DNA from 3 places in the Rhizobium bangladeshense genome. Region 3 is predicted to be linked to each of the others. Evidence: predicted binding sites of a transcription regulator. Region 3 holds the regulator's gene; each other region holds the start of a gene.
The links. The regulator PhoB, encoded in region 3, activates phosphate uptake and scavenging genes when phosphate is short. The targets are predictions, from matches to a motif close to TGTCATNNANCTGTCAT.

Region 1 (9,914 bases), 1.6 Mb from region 3:
ATCCCAGATCGCCGCGCTCGACAAGGCGCTGGCCGACGCCAGGGAGCAGGTGGACGACGGCCAGAAAGCCCTGCAGGCGGTGCTGGCCACGCGCCGCGAGGCGGATGCCCGCCTTGTCGATTTCAAGCGCAGCATCGCCAAGCATCCCGAAGAGGCCCTGGCCGGCAGGCCCGCACCTGGCGTAGGCGCAGCCCGCGCCGCCGCGGCGGTCTCGCGGCTGACCGGCGTCCCCTCAGCCGAACATGCCCATAGTTCCGAACTGGACGAACTCGACCGATTGCACCGTGAGCAGGCTATCGAGGCGCGCCTCGCGCGCTTCAAGGCCGATAACCGGTAACGCCGATGGGACTTCTTCTCGCCCCCGAATGCCTTCCCTTCGCAATCGCCGCCGCCGTGCTGGCCGGCCTGACCGTCATCGAGATGCTCGCGACCGTGATGGGTTTTTCGATCACGGAGCTTCTCGGAAAACCGGATTTCAACGGGCATGACGGCATTGCGGGCTACCTCTCCTGGCTCAATGTTGGCGGCGTTCCCCTGCTTATTCTCCTGATGATGGCGCTCGGCTTCTTCGCCATTGCGGGTTTTGCCATACAGGCGGTCGCCGGCGCCTTCTGGGCGCCGCTGCCCGCGGGCCTCGCCGCCGTTCCCGCTGTACTGGTCACCTTCCCCATGGTCAGGGCATCGAGCCGGACGGTGGCGCGGATCGTGCCGCATGATGAGACCTATGCCGTCGATCTCGACACGTTCATCGGCCGAACGGCTGAAGTGTCGATTGGCCCGCTCGATCAGGGATTGCCCGGACGCGTCCGGATCAAGGACCAGCATGGAAACTGGCATGTGCTCAGAGCCAGGGCGGCAAAGGGCCAGGAAGCGCTGAAGATCGGCACCGAGGTTCTTCTCGTCGATCGTAAGGCAGACGTGTTTATCGCCATTCCCGCACTGGTCGATCCGACCGCAGCGGACAATCAATCTTTGAGGGGGCAGCCATGATGTACGACATTATTCTACCGGCCGGCATTACCATCGTTCTGATTTTCGGCATCGGCTTCGTCCTTGCCTCTCTCTATACGCGCTCCAGCCGCGACGAGGCCTATGTCCGCACCGGCCTCGGCGGCCAGAAAGTCGTGCTCGATGGCGGCTCCGTCGTTCTGCCGATCTTTCACTCCATCGCCCGGGTCAATCTGAAAACGCTGCGCCTCGAGGTTCGTCGCGGCGAAGGCGATGCGTTGATTACCAAGGACCGTATGCGCGTCGATATAGGCGCCGAATTCTATGTACGCGTCAAACCCGACGGCTCCTCGATTGCGCTGGCCGCGCAGACGCTCGGCGACCGCACCAATGATGCGGAAGCGCTTCGCATCCTGATCGAGGCGAAATTCGTGGACGGCCTTCGTTCCGTGGCAGCGACCATGAATCTCGATGCTCTGCAGGAGCAGCGAATGGACTTCGTCAAGGCGGTGCAGGAAGCCGTCGGCGCCGATCTCCAGTCGAACGGCCTCGAGCTCGAATCCGTGTCACTGACACGCCTAGACCAGACGGATATCAAGCATTTCAACGCCAACAACTTCTTCGATGCGCAAGGTCTCGCTGCGCTCACCCGCATTACCGAGGGCCGCAAGAAGGAGCGCAACGAGATCGTCCGCGATACTGAAGTCGCCATCGCCCAGAAGGATCTGGAGGCCCGCCAGCAATCGCTGGCAATCGAGCGGACCAAGCGGGAAGCCGAGCTCAACCAGGAACGCGACATCGCCAACAAATCCGCGGCGACACGCGCCGAAACCGCTCAGCAGGAGCAGGCGGCTAAACGCGCCGAGGAGGAAGCCCGCATCGCCTCCGAACAGGCTATCGCCGAGCGCGAGGCCGCCGCCAAGCAGGCCCGCGAGAGCGCAAACATCGACGCCGCCCGCGCCGTCCAGCAGCGCGATACCGAAGCCAAGCGCGACCTTCAGATCGTGGCACAGGAAAGCGCGATTGCCGTTGCTAACAAAAGTCGTGAAGAATCAGAGGCGAAGGCGACCGCCGAAATGGCCCGCGCCCGGGCGATTGCGGCGGAGGAAAAGGTCGGCACCGCCAAGGCAGTGGAGATTGCCGAGCGTGAAAAGCAGATCGCCGTGATCGATGCCCGCAAGAGGGCCGAAACCGAAGCGACTGCCGTCACCGTCGGCGCGGAGGCTGAAAAACAAGCGGCGACTGACCAGGCGGAGGCGATCAAGACTCTGGCGACCGCCGAAGCGGACGCGGCGATCATCAAAGCCAAAGGCATCCTCGAAACCGGCCGGGCCCAAGCTGAAAGCGAGGCGCTTCTCAACGAGGCCCGCAACAAGCTCAGTCAGACCATCATCGAGTTCGAGATCACCCGCGAACGTATCCGCATCATTCCTGAGGCACTCGCTGAGGCGGTCAAGCCGATCGAGAAGATCTCCGACATCCGGATCTTCGATACCGGCGGCATGCTCGGCCGCGGCGGTGCGAACGGCGAAGGCGGCATCGGCATGGGCGAAGGGCTGGCCGGTCAGCTGCTCGCATATCAGGCCAACAAGCCGATCCTCGACAAGCTGTTGAAGGAAGCGGGCTTCGAAGGCGACAACGCGATCTCGTCGCTGCTTAGCAATCTCGACAGCCCCAAGCCTGCCTCAGCACCCGCCGCGCCCGCGACATCTCCGCAGCCAGCTATCGCTGCGGCGCCCCCGAAGGAGTAATCGGATCCCCAGCGGCTACCGCAACCAGCCGGTCGCCAGCGCGCTCTGCCAGTCGGCACGGCCCCTTTTGGCGGCCAGTGCCGACATCGCCATATGATCATAGGCGACATGTCTGAACTGCCATGTCCATGCCGCGGCCGTCTTTTCCAATATGGCGTAGCTGGCCAGCGGGTGGGCGGCTTCGACCTTGTGATAGTAGGGCAGCACGTCGTCATAGGCAGGGCAGCCGACGCTGCCGGGATTGACGATCAGGCGGCCGTCCGAGAGTCGAACGGCGCGAGGCACATGGCTGTGGCCGCACAGGATCAGCGGCTGATCGATGCCTTCGGCCAGCGCCTCGATGGCTTCGATTGGCTTCGGAAAGACATGCCCCTCTGGCGAGACGGACTCCAGCCAGTAGAGATTGTCGTCTTTCGGCGTCGCATGGCAGAGATAGGCCTCGCCTTGATAGACGGCATCGAACGGCAGACCCCGCAGCCACTCGAGATGAGACGGTGTCAGTTGCCGGTAGGCGGCGGCATCCGAGACATGCATGGAGTCCGGATCCTGCTCGATCAGATAGCGATCGTGATTGCCGCGAACGGAAGTAAACCCGAGCGGTATCAGCATATCAGCCGTCCGGCCTGCCTCCAGCGGCCCGCTGAAAAAGTCGCCGAGGTTGACGACTTCCTCGATGCCCTGCGCCTGAATATCCGCAAGCACCGCCTCGAACGCAAGATGGTTGCCGTGAATATCGGCGATCGCCGCGAAACGCATCTAACTGCCCCGGTAAGTGGAATAGCCGTAGGGCGAGATCAGTAGCGGTACATGGTAATGCGCCGTGACGTCGGCGATGCCGAAGCGGATCGGCACGAGATCGAGGAAGGCCGGATGCGGCAGCGGCGTACCGGTGGCCCTGAGATAATCGCCGGCGTGGAAGACGAGTTCATAGGTGCCGGCGCGGAAATCTTCGCCAGCGAGCATGGGGCCGCCATCGACCCGGCCGTCCGCATTGGTCTCGACCGTCTTCAGATGTCTGCGGATCTCGCCGTCGAGCTGGAAAAGATCGATCCTGAGGCCCTCGGCGGGCTTGCCAAGGGCGGTGTCGAGAACATGTGTCGTCAATCCGGTCATGGGGCTGGCTCTTTGATGACATACGGGATTTCGAAGAAGAATTCCTCCAGATTATTGCCAGGCCCGTCGCGGTCGACGACCAGGAAATCGGAGGCCTGGCCCAGCGCCATCAGCGGATGATGCCAGACATTGCGGCGGTAGTTCACCCCCTGGTCCCCGCGTGCGAGAAACACCTGCGGCTTGCTCGGACGTCCGCCCTCGTCCTCGGAGACGACGACGAGGAAGGGCCGGCCGGAAATCGGCGAGAAACTCTGACTGCCGAGCGGATGGCGCTCCATCATGTCGACGTCATAGGGGAAGCTGCGCGGCCGGCCGCGAAAGAGATTGATGATGACGCGCGCGCCCTCGCCCGACGCCTCAGCCGCAGCCAGTGCATGGAAGCGTTCGGTCGTGCCGCCGTTGATGAGCCGCATCGAGGCTGGATCGGCTTCGATCACCTCGCCGAAAGGGGCGAAGGCCGATCTGGTAAGCGGGCGGATGTCGAGAAAATCTGACAATGTTTCACTCGCCCTCGGCATGCCAGTGACGAATGGCATCGATCTCAACGAGAAGTTCCGGCAGCGTACGATAGGTTGCATCCCAGATTTCGGAGGGATCGAGGGCGAAGACGTCTTCGAGAATGCGGTTGCCCGTTCCGCAGATTTTCGTCCATGGCAGAGTGGGATGCTCGGTTGCGAATTCCGGATGGGCTACGAGCAGTCGGGACGCAGCCGCGCCGATGGTGAAATGGCAGAAGGCAACCGCCTTGAAGGTGAGATTGTCCTCGGCGAAGGCCGCCTCATCCATTCCGCCCACGAAGTATAACGCTTCGGCCGCCGCCTTCTGCATTTCATTGAGATAGTCGATAGCACGATGCTCGCTCATTTGCCCTCCGGCAACATCGATGTCAGGCGCAGCAGCGCGATCCGTTCGACCTGTGTCGTGGCGGTCGCGAGTTCCTCATCCAGGCCATTGCCGATCCGCGTTTCGAAAGCCGAAAGGATGTCGTCCTTGTCGAGCCCTTTGACGGCGATGATAAAGGGAAAGCCGAATTTTCTCACATAGGCCGCATTGAGTTCGGTGAAACGGGCATGCTCGGCCGGGCTCAGCCGATCGAGACCGGCGCCGGCCTGCTCCTTCCGGCTGTCTTCCGTGAGTTCACCTGCTATCGCCAGACGGCCGGCAAGATCGGGATGGGCGCGCAACACGCCGAGACGCTCCTCCCGGCTTGCCGCACGAAAGGCGGCGGCTAGCGCTGCATGCAGGCCTGATGCCGTCAGCGGCTCCGTCACGCTGCCCGCGTCATAGGCCCGCTCGGCGATGAAGGGCGAATGTTCGAAGACGCCGCCGAAGCGGGAAACGAAATCCTCGCGCGACAGCATTAGAGCGCATCCGGCTGATGGTGCTTGTGCCAGTGCTCGGCAATCTCGATGCGGCGCGGGATCCAGACCTTGTCATGCTTGAGTACATATTCGATGAAACGCTTCAGAGCGGCTGCCCGGCCCGGACGCCCGACAAGGCGGCAGTGCAGGCCGACCGACATCATCTTCGGGCTGCCGTCCTTGCCTTCCTCATAAAGCGTGTCGAAAGCGTCCTTCAGATAGGTGAAGAACTGGTCGCCGGCATTGAAACCCTGCGGTGTGGCAAAACGCATGTCGTTGGTTTCGAGCGTATAGGGGATGATCAGGAAGGGCTTCCCGTCGACGCCCTTGACCCAGTAAGGCAGGTCGTCGGCATAGGAATCGGAGGAATAGAGGAAGCCGCCCTCTTCCTGCACCAGTCGCAGCGTGTTGTCGGATGGCTTGCCCTGATACATGCCGTAGGGCCGCTCGCCTGTCAGTTCGGTGTGCAGGCGCACGGCCTCGAGAATGTGCTTGCGCTCCAGATCCTCGGGAAAATCCTTGTATTCCAGCCAGCGGTAGCCATGGCTGGCGATCTCCCAACCGGCCTCCTTCATGGCGGAGACGGCTTCGGGATTGCGCGCCATCGCCAGCGTCACGCCATAGACGGTGGCCTGCACCTTGAGACCGGTGAACATGCGCCAGAGCCGCCAGAAGCCGGCGCGCGAACCATATTCGTAGATCGATTCCATGTTGAGATTGCGCTGCCCCGGCCAGGCGGCCGCGCCGACGATTTCCGACAGCAGGTTTTCGGAAGCCGGATCGCCTTCGAGGATGCAGCTCTCGCCGCCCTCCTCGTAATTGATGACGAACTGCACGGCGACGTGAGCGTCGCCCGGCCACTTCGGATCGGGCGTCTGACGCCCGTAGCCGACGAGATTGCGCGGGTAGGTCTCGGATACCATCAAATCACCTTCTGAAAAGACGGGGAACGGTATCATCCGCAGCCGGAATGTCGAGACGGAAACTGCGCAGCAGAATTTCTATATGTTTTACAGTCGCTTAGCTTGATACCTGCTCAGGCGATCCTGCGCGCGCTGACCTTGCCCATGGGGTGGAGCGAGTGAACGCGGAAGGGACCGCCGGTGCCCTCCTCGATCATCAAAGCCACATTCGAAACCGTCACCGGCTCTCTCAAGACAGGCTCGAAGATCGTCCGCAGCACCAGCTCGATGCGGGGCATGTCAATCGCATTGATGGGGCCAGTCACCGGCATATGGAAGCGGAACTCCTCCATCACGTAAGGATTGCCCCAACGATGCAGATTGGCGAATTGCGCCGCCGACAACCCGTCGGGATCGCTGCGTTCGATGTCGGCTTCACTCAGCGGCGCCCGGAAACGATCGAACTCCTGAACGATCGCCGAAGCCAGATACTGGATCTGCTCACAGGGAGCGCTCGGCATCAGGCTGTAGAAATTGCCGAGCCGGGCGATTTCCAGATGTGGAATCCGGAAGGGGGCGTATGTCCCCGCAAAACGCATAAGATCGCGCAGGAGTTGCGCCTCCGACGTCTCAGCGGACAGGTGGAAAGGCGCCTTTAGAACGCCGTGAAAACCATAGCGCCGCGGCACGGCGGTATAAAAGGCGATCTCATGAATGCCGAGGCCGCGCACGGCCGGAGGCTCCACCATATCGCCCGAAAACACGTTTCGGCCAAGCCAATTGGCGGCCACGAGCGACAGCCGATCGCTCGCCGGAGGCGTGAAGCAAATGGCATAGCGCATGCGATTTCCTCCATACAAGGAAGTGAGCACCGGTGAAATCCGGCGCTGCCGATGCGCAAGCAGATAGGTGATTTGCATGACAGAATAACGAAACGCAGCTGTATCTAATTCACGTTTAACGTGAAGCGACAGCGATATGGCTTGAAATCGCGAAGCTTTCCGGCAGCGAAAACTCGCAATCTGTATCGCCCGCGATGCAAACCGCAGCCTCCGCCAGCCGATGGGCCAGCCCGAAGCTGACCTTGAAACCGCCAGTCAACGCGATCAGGCGGGGATGGACGGGATGGCGGCCGATCATCGGATCGCGGTCGATCGCCTTCGGGCGAAGCCCCGCCCAGCGTTCGACGACGGGCGCATCGCGAAGGATCGGCGCGATGGCGCGCGCCGCCTCGATCAGCGCATCGAGTTGTGCGTCGGTCGAGCCGGGATCGTCAAAGCGGTTCTCGCTGGTGCTGCCGATTGCCGCATACCCGCCTTCATGCGCCACAACATAGAGCCCATCGAGGAAGATTGTCGGCAGCGCCGGGTCGATATCGGCCCTCAACAGCGCCGCCTGCCCCTTCACCGGCTGGCCGATCGGCTTTTTCGCCCCCGGTGTCAACTCCTGCAGCAACGGAAAGGACTTATGGCCGGCGGCCAGGATGCAGCGGCTGAAAGCAATGGGTTCGCCGCCAATCTCCGCCGTGCCGCGATCGGGATCGACGGCGGCAACGGCCGCATGTTCCATGATGCGCACGCATTTTGCCCGCCGCAGCAAGGCGATGAGCGCTGAGATCAATGAGCGGGGTGCGACGCGGGCCGCAAGCGTGTCGTGCACGAAGCCGTTCTCGCCGGCAGATATGTCAGGCCAACCATCGATCGGCGGCCTGTCGATGACATGCCAGTGGAAGCGGCGCTCGCCGGCCCGCCAATGGCAGTCGGCATCCTCGGAATGACCGCGGGCGATGCGATTGAGATGCGGCTTCGGCAGCGGGATCAGCCGCCCGGAACGGCGGTAGCCGGCGGAAACTCCCGTCTCGGCTTCGAGTGCGGCGATTTCAGTTTCGAGCGAAACCAGGGCATCGAACTGGAACTGCTTCTTCACTGACCACCGGTCCGGCATATGCGGCATCAGCGCGCCCAGCAGGCCGCCGCTGGCGCCTCTGCCCAGGCTGCCGGCGTCGGCAAGGATGGTGCTCATGCCGAAGCGTTTGGCATGCACGGCCGCCCAGAGACCCATGATACCGGCGCCGACGATCAGCAAGTCGCAAGAAGATTGACCGGACGCCGGTGCAGGACTATCGGCTTTTTCCATGAGAGACGTGAACCCCGATCAGATTGGCGCGGGCGCGCCGCAGCCGCTCGAATGGCGCGACGGCGATATGCCTTATTCCATCGCATTTGGCGACCATTTTTATTGCCAGACCGATGGCCGGCTCGAATGCGGCCATGTCTTCCTCGCCGGCAATGGCCTGCCGGAGCGTTGGAAGGGCCGGCGGGATTTTGTCATCGGCGAACTCGGCTTCGGCACCGGCCTGAATTTCGCCGAGACCTGGCGGCAATGGAAGCTGCATCGCGCAGCCGGCCAGCAACTGCATTTCATTTCCTTTGAACTCCACCCGATGCGGCGCGAGGAAATCGGCCGGGCACTGTCACACTGGCCGGAGATCGATGCCGAGCGCGAAGCGCTGACCGCAGCATGGCCGCTACTGCCTGCCGGCACCGTCGCGCTCGACCTTGACGACCAGACGCGCCTCAGCGTCGTCTGCGGCGCCGCGCTCGACGGCATTGCCGCGGCAGACACCGGCTTCGACGCGTGGTACCTCGATGGCTTCGCCCCCTCACGCAACTGCGACATGTGGTCGGAGGAACTGATGCGGTGCGTCAATGAAAAGACGGCCGCCGGCGGCACCTTCGCAACTTACGCCGCGGCCGGCTTCGTGCGCCGCAATCTCATCGCTGCGGGCTTTGCCGTCGAGCGTCGCAAAGGCTTCGCCGGCAAACGTGAAATGCTCTGCGGCATCAAAGCGCTCACCGAATAACCCTTTTGGTTCGATCGTGTTCAGTAGCCCTTGCGCCCCGGCTGCTGCCCGGTCTTGCCCAGCCATTGCCGGATCTTCTCCTCCAGCAGTTCCGGGCTGATCGGCTTCGACATGTAGTCGTCCATGCCGGCGTCGAGGCAGGCCTCGCAGTCGCTTTCGAGCGCATGGGCGGTGACGCCGATGATGGGCACACGATGGCCCTGCCCCTTTTCCTTCTCGCGGATCGTCCGAGCCGCTTCATGGCCGTTCATAACAGGCATCGAGACGTCCATCATGATGATGCCCGGCTTGTGTCTCGCCCAAGCGGCGACCGCCTGCTCACCATTGTCGACGACGAGGAAGGAGAGATCGGTTGCCTGCAGGATCTGTGTAAAGACGATCTGGTTGACTTCATTGTCTTCTGCGACGAGCACGTCGATGAATTCCGGCCCGCGCGTCTGCGGCACGGGCTCCGGCACGACCGCCTGCGCCTGTGGCCGGGTGCTCTCGCTCGCGAAGGACTGTTTGACGCGGCTTGCACGCACCACTTCGACCATGGTGTTGCGTAGCACATTGGCGCGCGCCGGCTTCATCAGGTGTGCATGGCCGTTCAGTGCCGCGAATTCCTTCTCCGTGCCCGAAATATCCATCGACGTCAGGAAGATGATCGGCAGCTCGACGAACCGGGGGTCGGCGCGCAACCGGCGCGCGACATCGGCGCCGTTCATGTCGGGCATGTGATAGTCGAGCACGACTGCGTCCACGGTGACGCCGAGATCGGCGGCCGCCTCCAGGATTGCAAGCCCGGTGCCTCCACCCTCTGCAGCCACGCCGTCGAAGCCCCAGAGCGAGAGCTGCTCGGTCAGGATGCGGCGGTTCACCTCGTTGTCGTCGACGACGAGGATACGCGCGCCCTGCACATTGATCGGCAGCGGCTTCGGTTCGAGCCGGGCGGCGGCCACCGCGAAAGGCAGGTTCACGGTGAAGACCGAGCCTT
Region 2 (9,914 bases), 550 kb from region 3:
GATAACGGGTACCGACGACGGTGATCAGCCTTTCACCGTAATAGGTCAGCAGGATGCCCATCAGCTGGTTGGACTTCTGCAGCAGTACCGGATCACTGATCAACGGCGAAAGCGCATCGACGACGGCGAGCTGCTTCTGGGCCGCATACCAGTAGATGTAGCCGGGATCGCTGTTGATATAACGGCCTTGGTCGACTGCGCTTCGCGCAGCCACAATACGGCTGTAGGCAAGGTTGAGAGCCGACAATTCGTCGACAAGCCCCTTGTCCAGCACATCGCGAGAGGGGAGGCTGGCATAGAAAGCGCGGCGTTCGTGATCGAGCATCGCCCGGCTTCGCTGCATCTCGGCGGCGGCCGGGCCGCTTGGCTGGGCGATATACCGACGCGTGGCGCCGATTTCAGCCAGGATCTCAATGGCGGCGATGGACCCGGCGCGGGCAAGCACATCGGCAAACTGCCGATCCTTCTCAAGATCCCTGTATTCCTTGAGCGAAGACCGCAGGAGGATGACGCCTTCAATGACCATGAAGACGAAGGGCAGCATGATGGCAGCCAGGATTACCTTTTTGATGGTCTCGAACTTCATCGCCAATCGCCACGTTGATCAAACGTCGGTCGTGCGCGACCAATTCCGAAGAAGCTTAGCAGCAATCGTTAAAAAACTGCTAAACCCGCCTATCCCTGGATTTCCGGGCGAATGAAGTCACGGGTATCGGCGTCCATCACCCAGAGTTCACCCGTCGAAATGTCGAACCAGGCGCCATGAAGATGAAGATTTCCCGCTTCTTCGAGCGCCTTGATATTCGGAAAGCTTCTGAGATTGTCGATCGAGTTGCGGATGGAGACACGCTCGAGCGCAGTTTGCCGCTCGGCCGCGGTCATCACGTCATTGCTCTGGATCTGCTCGGCTGCCGGTTTGACCAGCGACATCCACCGTCCGATGAAATCGCCGGGTGACAACGGCTCGGCATTCGGATCAAGTGCCGCACGGATCCCCCCGCAGCGGCCATGGCCCATCACCACGATATCCGAAACCTTCAGCGCCTGCACGGCAAATTCGAGAGCGGCCGATGTCGAATGGAAATTGCCGTCCGGCTCATAGGGCGGCACCATATTGGCTACATTGCGGACGACGAAAAGCTCGCCCGGGCCGGCATCGAAGATCAGCTCGGGAGCCGCACGCGAGTCCGAACAGGCAATGACCAGCGTGCTGGGACTCTGACCGTTTTCGGCAAGTTGCCGATACCTGTCGCGGGCGTCGGCATAACGCCCGTTCATGAAGTTGCGATAACCGTTCAGAAGAGTGTTTGGAAAACGCTGCATGCCTCTGGATTAGCGCGCGCCGAGGACAAGATCAACTGCTGCACCGCAAAATGGGCGCATTGGCAAATGCGTCAATTTTTCCGCCGTTGCGCGGGGTGCACCAACCGGCGCATCTGCACCATGGCCATTGGCGTCGAAAGACTGGACGCATCGCTTGCCAGCATCAACTCATTGCTGCCGCGCTTGACCGCACGTGCAAGAACTTCGAACACGCTGGCTGTGGCAAGCTGCAATGCCTTTTCATCCTCGAGGCCTGACAGCAGGCGCGACAGAAAAACGGCGGCCAGCAGATCGCCGAGGCCATTCGGCGGGTTCTCGACGACGCGGTGCTCGGCAAGCAGCGCGTGACGGCCGGAAAGGTAGAGATTGCCGGTGCCGCCTGCCATCATGGGCACCGCCGAGGTGACGAGCATACGCGACGGTCCGAGCGCCAGTGCCGCCTCCATGATTGCGCTGTTGTCGTCGAGCGCTGCTCCCGACAGCCAGGCGAGCTCGTACCGATTCGGCGTCGCGAGCGAAGCCAGCGGGATGAGATGATCGCGAATGGCCTCCGCCGTCGCTTCGGGCACGTAGAGGCCGCCGAGATCGCCCATGACAGGGTCACAGACATAAAGCAGTTCGGGATTGTTCTGCCGGAGCGCAGCGATCAGCCGGGCGACGGAGCGTGCCTGGGCGGCATTGCCGAAATAGCCCGAAAGCACCGCCCTCACTTCACCGATCCACGGCGCGCGGATCAGATCGTCGATCGCCGCGTCGAAGTCCGCTTCGGCAAATGTCAGCCGCGTCGAACGGCCATGGCCGGGATGCCAGGGTAGAACGACGGTCGGCAGCGCCCAGACCGGATGGCCGAGCGTCTCCAGCGCAAACACCGCCGCCCGGTTCCCAACCGAGCCGCGCACGACATGGCTGGAAATAACAATGACTGCTCCCGCTGCATTTTCCGACATGAAACCGAGGTCCGAAATGATGATGGCGTTTGATGATCTTTTTGACGCCGGCCTGTCAACCATTCTTCACGTGAGCATGAAAATGTGCAGCGGAAGCAAACCCCGGAGAGGGCCGTCCAAACTCGCTTCGGCCTCGAAAGCGAAAAATCTCTGATAATTCCCATTTCCGCGGTCAGAAAAGCATCAAAACAATCACCTCGGCCACGATTTTAGGGATTTTTTCGAGAAATCTTCTGCTAGCTTGCGAAAAAATCAGTCCATTGCGGGGAGGCGACTCATGGCTGCCAGAAACAATCCGAAACGAGAAAAGCAGATCGAAACTGCGCGCAAGATCGCTGAGGCGGTGAGCGAGCCTCATCTCGATCCGGAAATTCTTTTCGGCCGCGCCAGCAATGATGACCTCGAACTCTATGCGCCCGACATGCTGGCGCGCGCCGCCGTACATTCGGCAAAGGAACTTGCTGCGTGGAACGGCAAGGCGCCCCGCGTCAGCATCGACACAATTGCCGAGGTGACGCCTGGCGGCACCGCCGTCTCGGTGCTGTCGGTGACTGACCACAACATGCCTTTCCTATATGAGTCAGTCATGGGTGAGGTGACGAGCACCTACCGCGATCTCTTCATGGCCGTGCATCCCATTCTCGTCATGGAAAAGGGCAAAGCCCCCGCGCTCTATTCCGCCGACCACCCGAGTGATCCGGCCACGCGCGTCAGCCATATCCAGCTGCATATCGCCCCGCTGAACTCCGCCCAGGCTGCCGATCTCGTCAAACGCGTCCAGACCGTGCTCGAACACGTCCGCCTTTCGGTCTCGGACTGGAAGCCGATGCTTGCCAAGCTCGACGGGGTGATCGCCGAACTTTCGGCCAATGGCGCCGGCCGCAGGAAGGCCGAACATGCCGAAGCGGTTGCCTTCCTGACCTGGCTGCGCGACGAAAATTTCACCTTCCTCGGCATGCGCGAATATGTCTATTCGGGCAAGGGGGCCGACGCCAAGGTCGAGCGGGACAAGGGCGCCGGCCTTGGCATCCTTTCCAACCCCGACGTTCTCGTGCTGCGCACTGGCAAGGACGCCGTGACCACGACGCCGGAGATTCTCGCCTTCCTCGACGGCCCCGACTTTTTGATCGTCACCAAGGCAAACGTAAAGTCGATCGTTCATCGCCGCGCCTATATGGATTATGTTGGCGTCAAACGCTTCGACGCTCAGGGCAATGTCACAGGGGAACTCCGCATCGTCGGCCTCTTCACCTCGACAGCCTATACCTCGCTCGCCTCCGAAATCCCGCTGCTGCGGTCTAAGATCGAAAAGGTGAAGGAGCATTTCGGCTTCGACCCGATGAGCCATTCGGGCCGAATGCTCGATAACACGCTGGAATCCTATCCGCGCGACGACCTTTTCCAGATCGACACGACGCTGCTTGCAAGCTTTGCCGAGCAGATCAACGATCTCGCCGACCGGCCGCGCGTCCGCGTCCTGCCGCGCATCGACCATTTCGACCGCTTCGTCTCGGTGATCGTCTATGTGCCGCGTGAGGAATATGACTCGATCGTGCGCGAGCGGATCGGCACCTATCTGAAGACAGTCTATGACGGTCGTGTCTCCGCCTATTACCCGGCTTTCCCCGAAGGCGGCGTCGCCCGCGTGCATTTCATCATCGGCCGCTCCGGCGGCAAGACGCCGCGCATCCCGCAGGCAAAGCTCGAGCAGACGATCCGCGAAATCACCGCCCGCTGGGACGACCGTTTCGAAGCGCTCGCCGGACCCAAGTCGCCCAAACTATCGGTCGATCAAGCCTTCCAGGATTCTTTTACCCCTGAAGAAACCGTGGCCGACCTTGCCGATATCGGCGCCTGCGCCGCCGGGGAGCCGCTCCGCATCCAGTTTTATCATCGCCAGGAAGCACAAGGGCCTATCCTTTCGCTGAAGATCTTCCACGCCGGCGGTCAACTCGCCCTGTCGCGCCGCGTGCCGCTTCTCGAGAACCTCGGCTTCAATGTCGTCAGCGAACGCACCTTCGACATCGGAGTGCGGACCGCCGATGGCGAAACCAAACTCGTCGTGCTGCACGACATGGAGCTCGAGACCCGCAACGGCGGCGACATCGACCTGCATCGTTATGGCGCGGCGCTCGAGGAAGCCTTCGTCGCCGCCTTCGCCGGCACGATCGACAATGACAGCTTCAACCGGCTGATTCTTTCGGCCGGGCTCTCGGCGCGCGAAGCCAATGTGTTGCGTGCCTATGCCCGTTATCTCCGCCAGGCCGGCATCGCCTATTCGCAGGATTACATCGCAACGACACTGGACAAATATCCTGGTGTGGCCGCCGCCATCTTCCGGCTGTTCCACGACACGCTTGATCCTAAGCTTTCCGACAAAGCCCGCGTTAGGAAGATCGCCGACCTGCACCAGGCGATCGAGGCAGACCTTGCAGACGTTCCGAGCCTTGACGACGACCGTATCTTGCGACGCTACGTCAACATCGTCGACGCGACGCTGCGCACCAATTATTTTCAGAAGAACCCCGATGGGTCGCCGAAAGCCATGCTGGCCTTCAAGCTCGATCCGAACCTGGTCGACGGGCTGCCGCAACCGAAACCCTTCCGCGAGATGTTCGTCTACGGCGTCGAGGTGGAAGGCGTGCACCTGCGCTTCGGCAAGGTGGCGCGCGGCGGCCTGCGCTGGTCGGACCGCGCCGAGGATTACCGCACCGAGGTGCTCGGCCTCGTCAAGGCGCAGCAGGTGAAGAACGCCGTTATCGTGCCGGTCGGCGCCAAAGGCGGCTTTTATCCGAAGAAGCTTCCGGCGAACGGCAGCCGCGACGAGATCTTCAATGCCGGCCGCGAAGCTTACAAGACCTATATCCGTACGCTGCTTTCGATCACCGACAATATCTCAGGCGCCGAGATCGTGCCGCCGAAGGATACGATCAGGCTCGACGGCGACGATCCCTATTTCGTCGTCGCCGCCGACAAGGGCACAGCGACCTTTTCCGACACCGCCAATGCTCTGGCGCAGGAGGCAGGCTTCTGGCTGGACGACGCCTTCGCCTCGGGCGGCTCGGCCGGTTACGATCACAAGAAGATGGGCATCACCGCCCGCGGCGCCTGGGAAACCGTGAAACGCCATTTCCGCGAAATGGACGTTGACATCCAGACGACGCCGTTCACCGTCGCGGGCGTCGGCGATATGTCGGGCGACGTCTTCGGCAACGGCATGCTGCTCTCCCCCAAGATCCGGCTCGTCGCCGCCTTCGACCACCGTGACATCATCATCGATCCCGATCCCGACATGGAAAAGACGCTGGCCGAGCGCCGGCGGCTCTTCGACCTGCCACGCTCGAGCTGGCAGGATTTCGACAGAAACGCCCTTTCCAAGGGGGCGATGATCATTTCCCGCGCAGCGAAATCGGTGACCCTGACGCCGGAAGCGATTGCAACGATCGGCATCGACAAAGCTGTGGCCACGCCCTTCGAGATTATGACGGCAATCCTGAAGAGCCCGGTCGACCTGCTCTGGTTCGGCGGCATCGGCACCTATGTGAAAGCTGCCTCCGAAACCGATACCGAGGTCGGCGACCGCAGCAACGACCCAATCCGCATTACGGCGGCGGAGGTGCGCGCCAAGGTGATCGGCGAGGGCGCAAACCTCGGCGTCACCCAGAAGGGCCGCATCGCCTACGGGCTCAGGGGCGGGCGCTGCAATTCCGACGCCATCGACAACTCGGCCGGCGTCAACACCTCGGACGTCGAGGTCAACATCAAGATCGCGCTGGCGGCCGCCATGCATGACGGGCGGCTGACGCGGGCAAAACGAGACCAGCTTCTTTCGTCGATGACCGCCGAAGTGGCGGCGCTCGTCTTGCGCAACAACTATCTCCAGTCGCTGGCGATCTCGCTCACCGAACGCAAGGGCACGGCAAACGGCTTGGAACTCGCCCGCTTTATGAGTGTGCTCGAGACCGCCGGCCAGCTGAACCGCAAGGTCGAGACCTTGCCGGATGAGCAGACGCTGGCTGAACGTTACACGGCTGGCAACCCGCTGACGCGGCCGGAAATTGGCGTGCTGCTGTCCTATGCCAAGATCGTGCTCTTCGATGCGCTCGCCGCAAGCGATCTGCCTGACGACCCCTATTTTGCGGCGACGCTCTCCAATTATTTCCCCGTCAAGATGCAGAAGTCGAACGCCGGCGATATAGCAAGCCATCGGCTGCGGCGGGAAATCATCGCCACCGTGCTTGCCAATGAAGCGATCAACCGCGGCGGGCCGAGCTTCATCGTCGCCATGATGGACGCGACGGCGGCTTCGGCGCCGGAAGTGGTGCGCGCCGCGATCGTCGCACGCGACGGTTTCGACCTCACCCGCCTGTGGGCCGACACGGATGCGCTCGACGGCAAAATACCGGGCGAGGTGCAGAACCGCATCTACGAAGAAATCAGCCACAGCTTTACCGTTCTCACGCGCCTGCTGTTGAAAACCGCGATGACCAAAGCCGATATGGCGGAGGTAATTAGCCGGCTGCAGGCCGCACTGAAGAAATTAAGACCTGCTTTCGCCGAACAGGCCGCCGGCGATGCTGCCGCCCGCCAGGCGGAATATGTCGAGGTGGGCGTGCCCGAAAAGCTTGCGGCCGAAATCGCCAACCTCCAGAGCTTCGCGCTGGTGCCGGAGATCATGCAGATTGCCGAGCGCACCGGCGAGCCGCTGGTGCGCGCAGCCGAGAATTATTTTGCGGTGTCGAAAACCTTTCGGATAGCCCGGCTGCTGGCGGCCGGCAGCCGAATTCTCACCTCCGACCACTACGAAAATCTGGCGCTTGCACGCAGCATCGACCAGATCGCCAGCGCCCGGCGCGACATCGTCATCTCGGCCCTTTGCGACCACGGCAAGGAGAAGCTGCCCGTCCAGGCCTGGCATGCGCAGGATCGCGTTCGCATCAACCGCATCGTCGAGGAGCTTTCCAGCCTGAGCGACAGCGGCGATCCCAATCTTGCGCGCATTACCGTTGCCGCAGGCATCCTCACCGATCTTGCGCGCGACCGGGCGAGGTGAGACAGTCCGCGAAAAAGGAGCGGATGTTGAATCGCATAGACTGGACAGGAACGCAGCCGCCGAAAGCCACGGAGAAGGGCATCTGGGGGTGGATGTTCTTCGATTGGGCGGCCCAGCCTTTCTTCACTGTGGTCACCACCTTCATCTTCGGGCCCTATTTCGTCTCCCGCCTGACGGATGATCCTGTGTCGGCCCAGACGACGTGGAGCAACATGGCGACGATCTCGTCTGTGATCATCGCCCTGCTGTCGCCCGTACTCGGCTCGATCGCCGACCAGTCGGGGGCGCGCAAACCGTGGATCGGCTTCTTCGCGATCATCAAGATCGCCAGCCTGTTCTGCCTGTGGTTTGCAGCCCCGGGTTCGCCTGTCCTTTATCCCGTAATCTTCATGATTCTCGCCTCGGTTTCGGCCGAGTTTTCGATCGTCTTCAATGATTCGATGATGCCGCGGCTGGTCGCCAAGCACGAGGTGGGCAAGCTCTCCAACACCGCCTGGGGGCTTGGCTATCTCGGCGGCATGATCGTGCTGATTGCCGTCGTCACGCTTTTGGCGGCAAGCCCGGAAAGCGGCAAGACCGTTCTCGGCTTGGACCCGCTTTTCGGCCTCGACCCCAAGACCGGCCAGGACGCGCGCGTTACCGGGCCGATCTCGGCCGTCTGGTATCTGATTTTCATCCTGCCGATGTTCATCTTCACACCCGATGTCGGCAGAGGCCTGCCATTCGGCGCCGCCATTCGCGCCGGCCTGCGGGAACTGAGAAACACGCTCGGCGAACTCAGAGAACGCCGCGGCATCCTGAGATTCCTCATCGCCCGCATGATCTATCAGGACGGCGTCAACGGCCTGTTGATCCTCGGAGGCGTTTTCGCCGCCGGCATGTTCGGCTGGGCGACGATCGAGATCGGTCTCTACGGCATCATCCTGAACGTCGTCGCGATCTTCGGCTGCCTGATCGCCGGACGGATCGACAGGGGCGTCGGTTCCAAGGTGACCGTCGTCATCAGCCTCACCATGCTGCTTCTCGCCACCATCGGCATCATCTCGACCGGGCCGGGTTACACCCTGTTTGGTTTGATGCCGCTGCCGACGACCGATTCCGGCGGCCTCTTCGGCACCGCCGCCGAAAAGGCCTATATCCTTTATGGCCTGCTGATCGGGCTCGCCTTCGGGCCGGTGCAGGCCTCGTCGCGCTCTTATCTCGCGCGCAGCGTCAGCCTTGAGGAAGCTGGCCGCTATTTCGGCCTCTACGCACTTTCAGGACGCGCCACGAGCTTCATGGCGACGCTGCTCTTCTCGCTGGCGACCTATATCAGCGGCTCACCGCGGCTCGGAATGGCAACGCTGGTCCTGTTTCTCGCCGGCGGGCTGGTGCTGCTGATCCGCACGCCCTATCCGGCCGATCGGACCTGACAAGTCTCCGGCACGCGTCAGTGCCGGAAATGGCGCATGCCGGTGAAGACCATGGCAATGCCGTGTTCGTTTGCGGCATCGATCACCTCTTGGTCGCGCATCGAGCCTCCCGGCTGGATAACCGCCGTCGCCCCTGCGGCGATCATCGACAGAAGACCATCGGCAAACGGCAGGAAGGCCTCGGAAGCAACCGCCGAACCATGCGTCATCGGCACCGCGAGGCCGAGCGCCTTGGCGGCCTCTTCGGCCTTCAGCGCGGCGATGCGGGCGGAATCCACCCGGCTCATTTGCCCGGCGCCGATCCCGGTCGTCTGGCCGTCCTTGGCATAGACCACGGCGTTCGATTTGACATGTTTGCCGACTTTGAAGGCAAACTTCATATCATCAAGCTCCTGCGCCGTCGGCGCGCGCTTGGTGACGACCTTGAGCTCCAGATCCTCGACCATGCCGTTGTCGCGGCTCTGGACCAGGAGGCCGCCGGAAACGGTTTTCGCCGTCAAACCCGCAGCACGCGGGTCGGGCAGGCCGCCTGCGGACAGAAGCCGCAGGTTCGGCTTACGGGCCACGATCGCCTTTGCCTCTTCGGTGACATCAGGGGCGATGATCACTTCGGTGAAGAGCTTGACGATCTCCTCGGCCGTTTCGGCATCCAAGACACGGTTGAGCGCGATAATGCCGCCGAAGGCGGAAACGGAATCGCAGGCCAACGCCCGCTGATAGGCTTCCATCAGGCTCGAACCGGTAGCGACGCCGCAGGGATTGGCATGTTTGATGATAGCGCAGGCGGGCGCCTTTTCCGGCAGGAATTCGGCAACGAGCTCGTAGGCGGCATCGGTGTCGTTGATATTGTTATAGGAGAGCTGCTTGCCCTGGAGAAGGACGGCTGTCGAAACTCCCGGGCGCTTCTCGCCCGTGACATAGAAGGCAGCCTTCTGATGCGGATTCTCGCCGTAACGCATTTCTTCCTTCAGCACGCCGCCTATGACGCGGTGGCGCGGTGTGTCGATCGCCAGGGCTTCGGCAAACCAGTTGGAAATCGCAGCATCATAGGCCGCGGTACGCGCATAGGCTTTGGCGGCCATGCGCTGGCGGAAGGCATAGGCCGTCTTGCCATCATCTGCCGAAAGCTGCTCCTTGAACTCGGCATAATCGTCGGGATCGGTCAGGATGGTTACATAG
Region 3 (9,914 bases):
ACATCTCGGCGCTGTTCCGGGCCTGAAGGAATACGTCAACTTCTTCGTATCCGACCAGATGATCGGCCCTGACGGCCCGCTCGCCGAATACGGCCTCGTTGCCGCTCCGGATGCCGAGCGCGAAGCGATCCGCAAGGACGTCGAAGCTGGTAAGGCCATGTAATGACTTTGCCGGCGCGGTGCTTCAAGCCCGCGCCGGCATTGCTTTATGCCCCTGCGTGCCGGCTTTTTCGCTGCAGGGTTTTCCTTCTCCAATGATTGGAAGCTGAAGGCAGGCTGATGCAGCCGCCGGGCTTATTGGGGCTTCGGGCCTGGGGACGTAACGAATGAGCACATCCGTCATACTTTTGTGCCTTGTGGTGATCGGCGCCGCCGCCTATCTGGTGGCGCGCAGCCGTGCCGCAGCACTTGCCGGAGGCAGGTCCTCCGCATTGCATTCACGGCCGGCCTATTACGGCGCCTATGCCGCGATCTGGGCTGTTCTTCCTGCCCTCATCGTCCTCTGCGTCTGGCTCTCCGTCAGCCCTGGAATTGTCCAGTCCTCGGTTCGCGACGCCTTCCCTGCCGACGTCAAGGCGCAGGCCGCGGTCGAGCAGGATCTGAGCTACTCGATGGTAGCGACGGTTGCGCGCGGGCTGACGATGCTCACTCCCGACGAGGTAGCGGCAGTGTCCACCGACCCGGCGGCGCTGCAGGCCAAGCTCAGCGAAAAGGGCGTGCCGCTCGCCGGCCAGCCGCAGCCTTACATGGTCGAAGCCGCAAAGACGCTCAATTCGATGAGCATGACGAGCCGGCTTGCCATGACAGCGGTGGTCTTCGCTCTCGCCGTTGCCGGCGCTTTCTATGCGCTGCGCGCCATCGCGCCCCGTTTCCGCGCCCGCAACCGCGTCGAGCGCGTCATGCTATGGGGGCTGCTGCTGGCCTCGTCGATCGCCATCCTGACGACGGTGGGCATCGTGCTGTCCATGCTGTCCGAAGCCGCGCGCTTCTTTGCGGTCGTTCCCGCCAACGAATTCTTCTTCGGTACCGTCTGGGATCCGCGCTTTGCCGGCGCTGGCAGCTCGTCCTTCGGCCAGTTCGGCCTGATCCCGCTCTTGCTGGGCACGCTTTATATCGGCCTTGTCGCCATGCTCGTTGCCGTGCCGGTCGGCCTTTTCGCCGCCATCTATATGGCCGAATATGCCTCGCCGAAGCTGCGGGGCATCGCCAAGCCGCTTCTCGAAGTGCTCGCCGGCATTCCGACGATCGTCTACGGCTTCTTCGCCCTCGTCACCGTCGGCCCGTTCCTGCGCGATTTCTCCGCTCAGATCAGCGGCCTGCTCTCCGGCAATTATGCGAGTTTCATCCAGGCGCAGAGCGTGCTGACAGCCGGTATCGTCATGGGCATCATGCTGATCCCCTACGTTTCCTCGCTGTCGGACGACATCATCACCGCCGTGCCGCGGGCCCTGCGTGACGGTTCGCTCGGTCTCGGCGCCACGCGCTCCGAAACCATCAAGAAGGTTGTCCTGCCGGCGGCTCTCCCCGGTATCGTCGGGGCGTTGCTGATGACCGCCTCGCGCGCCATCGGCGAAACCATGATCGTCGTGCTGGCCGCCGGTGTCGCCGCCCGCATCCAGATCAATCCCTTCGAGCCGATGACGACGGTGACCGTGAAGATCGTCAACCAGCTCACCGGCGACCTTGAGTTCACCTCGCCGCAGACACTGGTTGCCTTCGCCCTTGGCATCACGCTGTTCTGCATCACGCTTTGCCTCAACATCTATGCGCTCTACATCGTGCGCAAATATCGGGAGCAGTACGAATGACGAATATTGTTTCTCCCGTCGCCGGAACCATTTCCAAGGCGCCGCCGCGCCGCGATATCGGCATCAAACGCCGCTATGCCGCCGAGCGCCGGTTCCAGGCCTATGGCATCGCCGCCATCGCTTTCGGCCTCATCTTCCTCTTCATCCTGCTGTGGACGGTGATCGGCAAGGGCTACACGGCCTTCCAGCAGACGTCGATCACCCTGCCGATCGAATTCGCCGAGAAGACGATCGACCCGAACAACAAGCGCGCGACCGACCCTTCGGTGCTGATCGCCGCCAACTATCCGGTTCTGCTGCGCGATGCGATCGTCAAGCAGCTGAACATCAATGCATCCAGCCGTCCCGATGTGCGTGAGGCCACGGCCATGCTTTCCAAGGGCGCGCCGATCCAGCTGCGTGACATGGTGGTCGCCGATCCTTCGATCATCGGCAAGACCGTCAACGTCACGCTGCTCGCTGATGCTAATATCGACAGCGCCAACAAGGGCCAGATCGACCTTTCGGTCGAGGAGAAGAACCGCAAGGTCAGCGACAAGCAGGTCGGCTGGATGAACGAGCTGAAGGCGAGCGGTGCGCTGACCAAGGAGTTCAACACCGGTCTCTTCGTCAATGGCAACTCCAGCCGCCCGGAGGCTGCCGGCCTCGGCGTCGCCCTCATCGGCTCGCTGTATCTGATGCTGATCGTGCTGGTTCTGTCTCTGCCGATCGGCGTGGCAGCCTCGATCTACCTCGAGGAGTTTGCGCCGAAGAACAAGCTGACGGACCTGATCGAGGTCAACATCAACAACCTCGCCGCGGTTCCGTCGATCGTCTATGGTCTGCTCGGCCTCTCCGTCTTCATCAACTTCATCGGTCTGCCGCGCTCGGCTTCACTGGTCGGCGGCCTGGTGCTGACGCTGATGACCCTGCCGACGATCATCATCGCCACCCGCGCCGCACTGCGCGCCGTGCCGCCCTCGATCCGCGCTGCAGCCCTGGGCCTCGGCGCTTCGAAGATGCAGATGGTGTTCCACCATGTCCTGCCGCTTGCCATGCCCGGCATCCTCACCGGCACGATCATCGGTCTGGCGCACGCGCTCGGTGAAACCGCGCCGCTGCTGTTGATCGGCATGGTCGCTTTCGTCGCCAATGCACCGACCACGCCGCTCGATCCCTCGACGGCGCTGCCCGTGCAGGTCTATATGTGGGCGAACGAGGCGGAACGCGCCTTCGTGGAGCGTACTTCGGGTGCCATCATCGTCCTGCTCCTGTTCCTGGTTGCCATGAACATGGGTGCCATTCTCTTGCGTCGTCGCTTCGAGCGCCGCTGGTAAACGGAGTTAAACATCATGAACATGTTGACGGAAGCTGCAGTTGAAAAGGCGCTGGATCAGAAGATGAGCAACGTCCCGTATAAGATGATCGGACAGGATGTCTCCGTATACTACGGCGAGAAGCGCGCGCTTTTCGATGTCAACCTGAACATCCGCGAAAACACCGTAACCGCCCTGATCGGTCCTTCCGGCTGCGGCAAGTCGACCTTCCTGCGAAGCCTCAACCGCATGAACGACACGATCGAGGGTTGCCGCGTCACCGGCAAGATCACGCTGGACGGCGACGACGTCTATGATCCGGATATCGACGTCGTCGAACTTCGCGCCCGCGTCGGCATGGTTTTCCAGAAGCCGAACCCGTTCCCGAAGTCGATCTACGAAAACGTCTCCTACGGCCCGCGCATCCATGGTCTCGCAAAGTCGAAGGCCGATCTCGACCAGATCGTCGAGACCAGCCTGCAGCGCGCCGGCCTCTGGAACGAGGTCAAGGACCGCGTGCACGAGTCCGGCACCGGCCTCTCGGGCGGCCAGCAGCAGCGCTTGTGCATCGCCCGCGCCGTTGCCGTCAGCCCGGAAGTCATCCTGATGGATGAGCCCTGCTCGGCGCTTGACCCGATCGCCACCGCCAAGGTCGAGGAACTGATCCACGAGCTGCGCGAGAATTACACGATCGTCATCGTCACCCACTCCATGCAGCAGGCCGCGCGCGTTTCGCAGCGCACCGCCATGTTCCACCTCGGCAACCTCGTCGAGGAGAACGACACCGACAAGATGTTCACCAATCCGGACGATCCACGTACCCAGGACTACATCATGGGTCGCTTCGGCTGATTGCGGCGATCCGAAGCCTTCCCGTTATTCGAGGACAAAGCCCAATGGCATCGACACATATTTATTCTGCCTATGATGATGATCTGAAGTTCCTGTCCAGGCGGATTTCCGAAATGGGCGGCCTGGCCGAACAGATGGTCGCGGAATCCGTCCGGGCGCTGGTCAACGGCGACACGGCGCTGGCGCAGAAGGTCATCTCCGACGATGTGATCCTTGATCACACCGAGCGCGAAATCGGCGACAAGGCGATCGTCACCATCGCCCGCCGCCAGCCGATGGCCGCAGACCTGCGCGAAATCATGGGTTCGATCCGCATCGCCGCCGATCTCGAACGCGTCGGCGACCTCGGCAAGAACACAGCCAAGCGCGTCATCGCCGTGCAGAGCACCGGCGTTCCCCGCAAGCTCGCCCGCGGTCTCGAGCACCTGTCCGAGCTGGCGCTGGTCCAGCTCAAGGAAGTGCTCGACGTCTATACGACGCGCGCCGCCGACAAGGCGACCGCCATCCGCGAACGCGATAACGAGATCGACGCGATGTACACGTCGCTGTTCCGCGAGCTGCTGACCTACATGATGGAAGATCCGCGCAACATCACGAGCTGCACGCATCTGCTCTTCTGCGCCAAGAACATCGAGCGCATCGGCGACCACGCCACCAACATCGCCGAGACTATCTACTACATGGCAACGGGCGCCCAGCCGGAAGGCGATCGCCCCAAGGATGACAGCGCCAACACTGTCGGCGCCGCGACGGAATAATCGTCACGAACCAGCGGACCGGGCCAGCCGCCCGGACCAACCACTTGCGTGCGCGCCCGTTCGGGGCGCGCAAAGAGGTCGCAGCCAATTTCTGAAGATGCGCAGGACGCCTGCTTAATCGCCCCGGTTTAAGGCTTTTGCGCGAGGAGACGGACACGCATGATCCCGAGAGTCGCAGTTGTTGAAGACGAGGAAGCCCTGAGCGTACTTCTTCGCTATAACCTGGAAGCGGAAGGCTTCGAGGTCGATACCATCCTGCGCGGCGACGAGGCCGAAATCAGGCTTCAGGAGCGCACGCCCGACCTTCTGATCCTCGACTGGATGCTGCCCGGCGTCTCCGGCATCGAACTCTGCCGGCGCCTGCGCATGCGGCCGGAAACCGAGCGGCTGCCGATCATCATGCTGACGGCGCGCGGCGAGGAGAGCGAGCGCGTGCGCGGGCTGTCCACCGGCGCCGACGATTACGTCGTGAAGCCGTTCTCGACCCCCGAACTCGTCGCCCGCGTCAAGGCGATGCTGCGCCGTGCCCGCCCTGAAGTGCTGTCGTCGGTGCTGAAATGCGGCGATATCGAGCTCGATCGCGAAACCCATCGCGTCCACCGCAAGAGCCGCGAGGTCCGCCTCGGACCGACCGAATTCCGCCTGCTGGAATTCCTGATGTCGTCGCCAGGCCGGGTCTTTTCCCGCTCGCAGCTGCTCGACGGCGTCTGGGGCCACGACATCTATGTCGACGAACGCACCGTCGACGTCCATGTCGGCCGCCTGCGCAAGGCGCTGAATTTCTCCAACATGCAGGACGTCATCCGCACCGTCCGCGGCGCCGGTTACTCGATGGAGGCCTGAGGTTGAGGAGAGTGCATGTGGCCGGCGCTCCCGCCCGTGCAGCGGTTCCCAGGCCCTTCATCGCACCGGCGCTGGGTATGAGCCAGCACGGCCTCACCTCGGTCATCCAGGCACCACCTCTCCTCCGTCATCCCAGGGCTTGACCCTGGGATCCATGCGGCTGGCGCTGCGGGAGGAACGATGGCATTCAGCTGCAGGGAAGTTATCGAAGCCGAGTGCCTGTTGTGGATCCCAGGGTCAAGCCCTGAGATGACGGAGTGTGGGTTGGCGTTCTAGCCTAACGCCCGCTGATGCAGCTTGTGAAGCGGCGCTTTTGCCGCAAATTCATCGCGCCTGCGAGGGCTGTGCGTCTCGGCGCCACCTCTCCATCGCGCCTGCAGAGCCAACCTGTCCAGGCACCATCTCCCCTCCGTCATCCCAGGGCTTGACCCTGGGATCCATGCGGCTGGCACTGTGAGAAGCGCGATAGCATCGAACTGCAGGGAAACAATTGAAGTGGTGTGCTTGGTTGCGGATCCCAGGGTCAAGCCCTGGGATGACGGAAAGTGTGGTCGGCTTTGCTGCCAAACACAAAGGTCGCTTCCCCACTCCGATCATAAAAAACGGGCCACTCGGCCCGTTTTTTTGTCCGTGGATGCAGCCCGCTCAACTTGCCCGTGCAGCCGCCCGGCGCCGTTCGTTGACCGGCTGGTAGGCAAGCTTCTGATGATAGCCGCAATAGGGTGAGTTGTCCGGGGACTCGCAGCCGCAGAAATGGAAGTCTTCCTTCAGCGGATCGCCGACCGGCCACTTGCAGGTGCGTTCAGTCAGCTCCGTCAGGCCAAGGCGGCGGGAAATCGGCACGACTACGTTGCCGGCCGGCACATATTCCATCTCCTCGACCGCATCGACCTCGATCTCTTCCTTCAGCATCGTTGCGCCCTGCTGGCGGGTAACGGTGCGGGTGGTGATCCGGGAGGCGTAGTTCGGCGCACGCGGCGCTGAAGTCTGGCGCTTCGGCGTGCGCGCCGCTGTGGCTGTGCCGCCGGCCTTGGCACGGCCGGGAAGGCTCAGCCGGTGCACCTTGCCGATGACGGCATTTCGGCTGACCCCGCCAAGCTGCGCCGCGATCTGGCTGGCACTCAGTCCTTCCGACCAAAGCTTCTTGAGTTTCTCGACCCGCTCGTCTGTCCAGTTCATGCCCTGTCTCCACCTTTTGCGTTGGTGATGGCAGAATCCCTCACCGTTGTCCCGGAAGCCTCCGAAACAAGAAACGCCTGATCAATTTTGGTGACTAGTTCCGCCGCATGCAGTCTAGTAATTGAACTTTAACCTAGTGTGAGGCTGACTCCGTGACAAGAGTCGCGGGAATCCGGATGAATCGAATTTCAAGTTTTCCCCAACTTGCTGCCTCCGCGTGTCATTTCTGCAATAATGCCTGTTGAAGGCCGGAAACGCCCCTGTACTAGCTTGCTGCATGCGCTAAGGCCGCAGTTTTGTTGACATTGCAGCGCGAAAAGGAAATAGTACCGCTTGCCGCCGAAAGGCGGCATTTTTAATTTGTCGGGCTTGGTGTCTTTAGCCGGAGTCCGGGCATGACAACATTGGGAGACCCGCGCCATGGCTGAAGCCGCGCCGCTTTATGACACCTATTCTCGCGCCCCGCTGCGGTTCGAGCGAGGCGAGGGCGTATGGCTGATCACCGAAGGCGGCGAGCGTTATCTCGATTTCGGCGCCGGCGTCGCCGTGACATCGGTCGGCCACAGCAATCCGCACGTTGTCGCAGCGCTGAAGGAGCAGGCCGATAAGGTCTGGCACCTCTCCAATATCTATGAGATCCCCGGCCAGGAGCGCCTCGCCAAGCGCCTGACCGACGCAACCTTTGCCGACAAGGTGTTCTTCACCAATTCGGGCGCGGAGGCGCTCGAATGCGCCGTCAAGACGGCGCGCCGCTATCAGTTCTCCAAGGGCCACCCCGAGCGCTTCCATATCATCACCTTCGAAGGCGCCTTCCACGGCCGCACGCTCGCGACGATCGCCGCCGGCGGCCAGGAGAAATATCTCGAAGGCTTCGGCCCTAAGGCGCCGGGTTTCGATCAGGTGCCCTTTGGCGACATCGATGCCGTCCGCGCCGCCGTTACCGATGCGACGGCAGCAATCCTGATCGAACCGGTGCAGGGCGAGGGCGGTGTGCGTCCTGCAACCAACGAGTTCATGAAGGCGCTTCGCCAGATCTGCGACGAAAAGGGCCTGCTGTTGATCCTCGACGAGGTGCAGACGGGCGTCGGCCGCACCGGCAAGCTCTTCGCCCATGAATGGTCCGGCATCACACCCGACATCATGGCCGTTGCCAAGGGCATCGGCGGCGGTTTCCCGCTCGGAGCCTGCCTTGCCACCGCGGAGGCCGCTTCCGGAATGAAGGCCGGCACGCATGGTTCGACCTATGGCGGCAATCCGCTTGCCATGGCCGTTGGCAGCGCCGTGCTCGATATCATTCTCGCGGATGGTTTCCTTGAGCATGTGCGCGACGTGGCGCTCGTCTTCCGTCAGGGGCTTGCCTCGCTCAAGGATCGTTATCCCGACGTGATCGAGGATATCAGAGGCGAGGGGCTTCTGCTCGGCGTCAAGGCTGCGGTTTCCTCCGCCGAACTGCTGCAGGCGATCCGCGCCGCGCACCTGCTCGGCGTGCCGGCGGGCGACAACGTCATCCGCCTTCTTCCTCCGCTCGTCGTCACTGCCGAGGAAGCCCGCGAAGGGCTCGCGCGCCTCGAGCGCGCCGCCGAGAGCATCCGCGCCTCCAAGGTCAAGAAGACGGCTTGAAAGGATCGCCGCCTTCGGGCGCACGACAGGTAAGAACATGGCTCCCAAACATTTCCTAGATCTTTCGGCGGTCACATCAGCCGACCTCAGAACCATCATGAACGACGCGCTCGCCCGCAAGCAGGCCTTCAAGGCCGGCAAAGACGACAAGCCGCTCGCCGGCAAGATGCTGGCGATGATCTTCGAGAAACCGTCGACGCGCACCCGCGTCTCCTTCGACGTCGGCATGCGTCAGCTCGGCGGCGAAACACTCTTCCTTTCGGGCACCGAAATGCAGCTCGGCCGCGCCGAGACGATCGGGGACACCGCCAAGGTGCTGTCGCGTTATGTCGATGCAATCATGATCCGCACGACCGAGCATTCGCGCCTGCTGGAGCTTGCCGAGCACGCGACCGTGCCTGTCATCAATGCGCTGACGGATGATACCCATCCTTGCCAGATCATGGCCGATATCATGACCTACGAGGAGCACCGCGGCCCGATCAAGGGCAAGACCATCGCCTGGACCGGCGACGGCAACAATGTGCTGCATTCGCTGGTCGAAGGCGCCGCGCGCTTCGGCTACCGCATGAACATGGCCGTGCCCCTTGGTTCGGAGCCCAAGGATCACTATCTGAACTGGGCCCGCAATGAGGGCGCCGAAATCATGCTCTGCCATGATGCCGACCGTGCGGTCGCCGGCGCCGATTGCGTGGTGACCGATACCTGGGTCTCCATGAATCAGGAACATCGGGCCCGGGGTCACAACGTCTTCCAGCCTTATCAGGTCAATGCGGCCTTGATGGCCAAGGCCGGCAATGATGCATTGTTCATGCATTGCCTGCCCGCTCATCGCGGTGAGGAAGTGACGGACGAGGTGATCGACGGCCCGCAATCCGTGGTCTTCGATGAGGCGGAAAACCGTCTTCATGCGCAGAAGTCGATTCTTGCTTGGTGCCTGGGCGCGATCTGAACCATAATCGGAAGCCTGTAAGTCACGGACTTGCGGCCGCGCGAGCGAAGGGCACGCTGACCCTTTGCTTGAGAACTAGGAGTGAATGCCATGGCAGAAGCTGCAGCCGCCCTCGGCCAGTTCGATTTCGCCGGCGATGATCATGTCGTCCCCTTTCAGGTGGAGGGTCTGGATGTGCGCGGTCGCGCCGTCCAGCTCGGGCCCATGCTCGATGCCATTCTCGAGCGCCATCACTATCCCGCGCCCGTCGCCCGGCTGCTTGCCGAAGTGGTCGTGCTGACGGTGCTGCTCGGCACCTCGCTGAAGTTCGACGGCAAGTTCACTGTGCAGACCAAGGGCGACGGCCCGGTCGATCTCCTCGTCGCCGATTTCTCGACGCCTGACAACGTCCGTGCTTATGCCCGTTTTGACCGGTCGCTGCTCGACAAGGCCGTCGCATCAGGCGAGACCGAGCCGGAGCAGTTGCTCGGCAAGGGCGTGCTCGCCTTCACCATCGATCAAGGCAAGTTCGCTCAACCCTATCAGGGCATCGTCGCGCTCGATGGCACCTCGCTCGAAGAGATTGCCGGTGTCTATTTCCGCCAGTCGGAGCAGATCCCGACGCGCG

Region 1: J2J98_RS15820 (DUF1045 domain-containing protein) is a predicted target of PhoB. The motif match lies at 6,994-7,010, and genes of this name have one in related genera.
Region 2: J2J98_RS20855 (NAD-glutamate dehydrogenase) is a predicted target of PhoB. The motif match lies at 2,324-2,340, and genes of this name have one in related genera.

Annotation. Positions count from the first base shown of each region.
Region 1 covers NZ_CP071612.1:3,241,541-3,251,454, forward strand. Annotated here, with positions in the region: gene J2J98_RS15775 (PspA/IM30 family protein) at 1-337, shown strand, start outside; gene J2J98_RS15780 (OB-fold-containig protein) at 343-990, shown strand; gene J2J98_RS15785 (flotillin family protein) at 987-2,699, shown strand; gene J2J98_RS15790 (metallophosphoesterase family protein) at 2,715-3,455, opposite strand; gene uraH (hydroxyisourate hydrolase) at 3,456-3,812, opposite strand; gene J2J98_RS15800 (ureidoglycolate lyase) at 3,809-4,330, opposite strand; gene J2J98_RS15805 (HepT-like ribonuclease domain-containing protein) at 4,314-4,676, opposite strand; gene uraD (2-oxo-4-hydroxy-4-carboxy-5-ureidoimidazoline decarboxylase) at 4,673-5,173, opposite strand; gene puuE (allantoinase PuuE) at 5,173-6,096, opposite strand; gene J2J98_RS15820 (DUF1045 domain-containing protein) at 6,210-6,917, opposite strand; gene J2J98_RS15825 (NAD(P)/FAD-dependent oxidoreductase) at 7,033-8,211, opposite strand; gene mnmC2 (tRNA (5-methylaminomethyl-2-thiouridine)(34)-methyltransferase MnmC2) at 8,210-8,938, shown strand; gene J2J98_RS15835 (response regulator) at 8,959-9,914, opposite strand, start outside.
Region 2 covers NZ_CP071612.1:4,331,875-4,341,788, forward strand. Annotated here, with positions in the region: gene J2J98_RS20840 (GGDEF domain-containing protein) at 1-586, opposite strand, end outside; gene J2J98_RS20845 (carbonic anhydrase) at 676-1,323, opposite strand; gene pdxY (pyridoxal kinase PdxY) at 1,395-2,270, opposite strand; gene J2J98_RS20855 (NAD-glutamate dehydrogenase) at 2,548-7,323, shown strand; gene J2J98_RS20860 (MFS transporter) at 7,347-8,735, shown strand; gene purH (bifunctional phosphoribosylaminoimidazolecarboxamide formyltransferase/IMP cyclohydrolase) at 8,753-9,914, opposite strand, start outside.
Region 3 covers NZ_CP071612.1:511,294-521,207, forward strand. Annotated here, with positions in the region: gene J2J98_RS02475 (substrate-binding domain-containing protein) at 1-163, shown strand, start outside; gene pstC (phosphate ABC transporter permease subunit PstC) at 327-1,808, shown strand; gene pstA (phosphate ABC transporter permease PstA) at 1,805-3,124, shown strand; gene pstB (phosphate ABC transporter ATP-binding protein PstB) at 3,140-3,955, shown strand; gene phoU (phosphate signaling complex protein PhoU) at 4,000-4,713, shown strand; gene phoB (phosphate regulon transcriptional regulator PhoB) at 4,873-5,556, shown strand; gene J2J98_RS02505 (GcrA family cell cycle regulator) at 6,202-6,735, opposite strand; gene J2J98_RS02510 (aspartate aminotransferase family protein) at 7,156-8,355, shown strand; gene argF (ornithine carbamoyltransferase) at 8,393-9,307, shown strand; gene J2J98_RS02520 (Hsp33 family molecular chaperone) at 9,398-9,914, shown strand, end outside.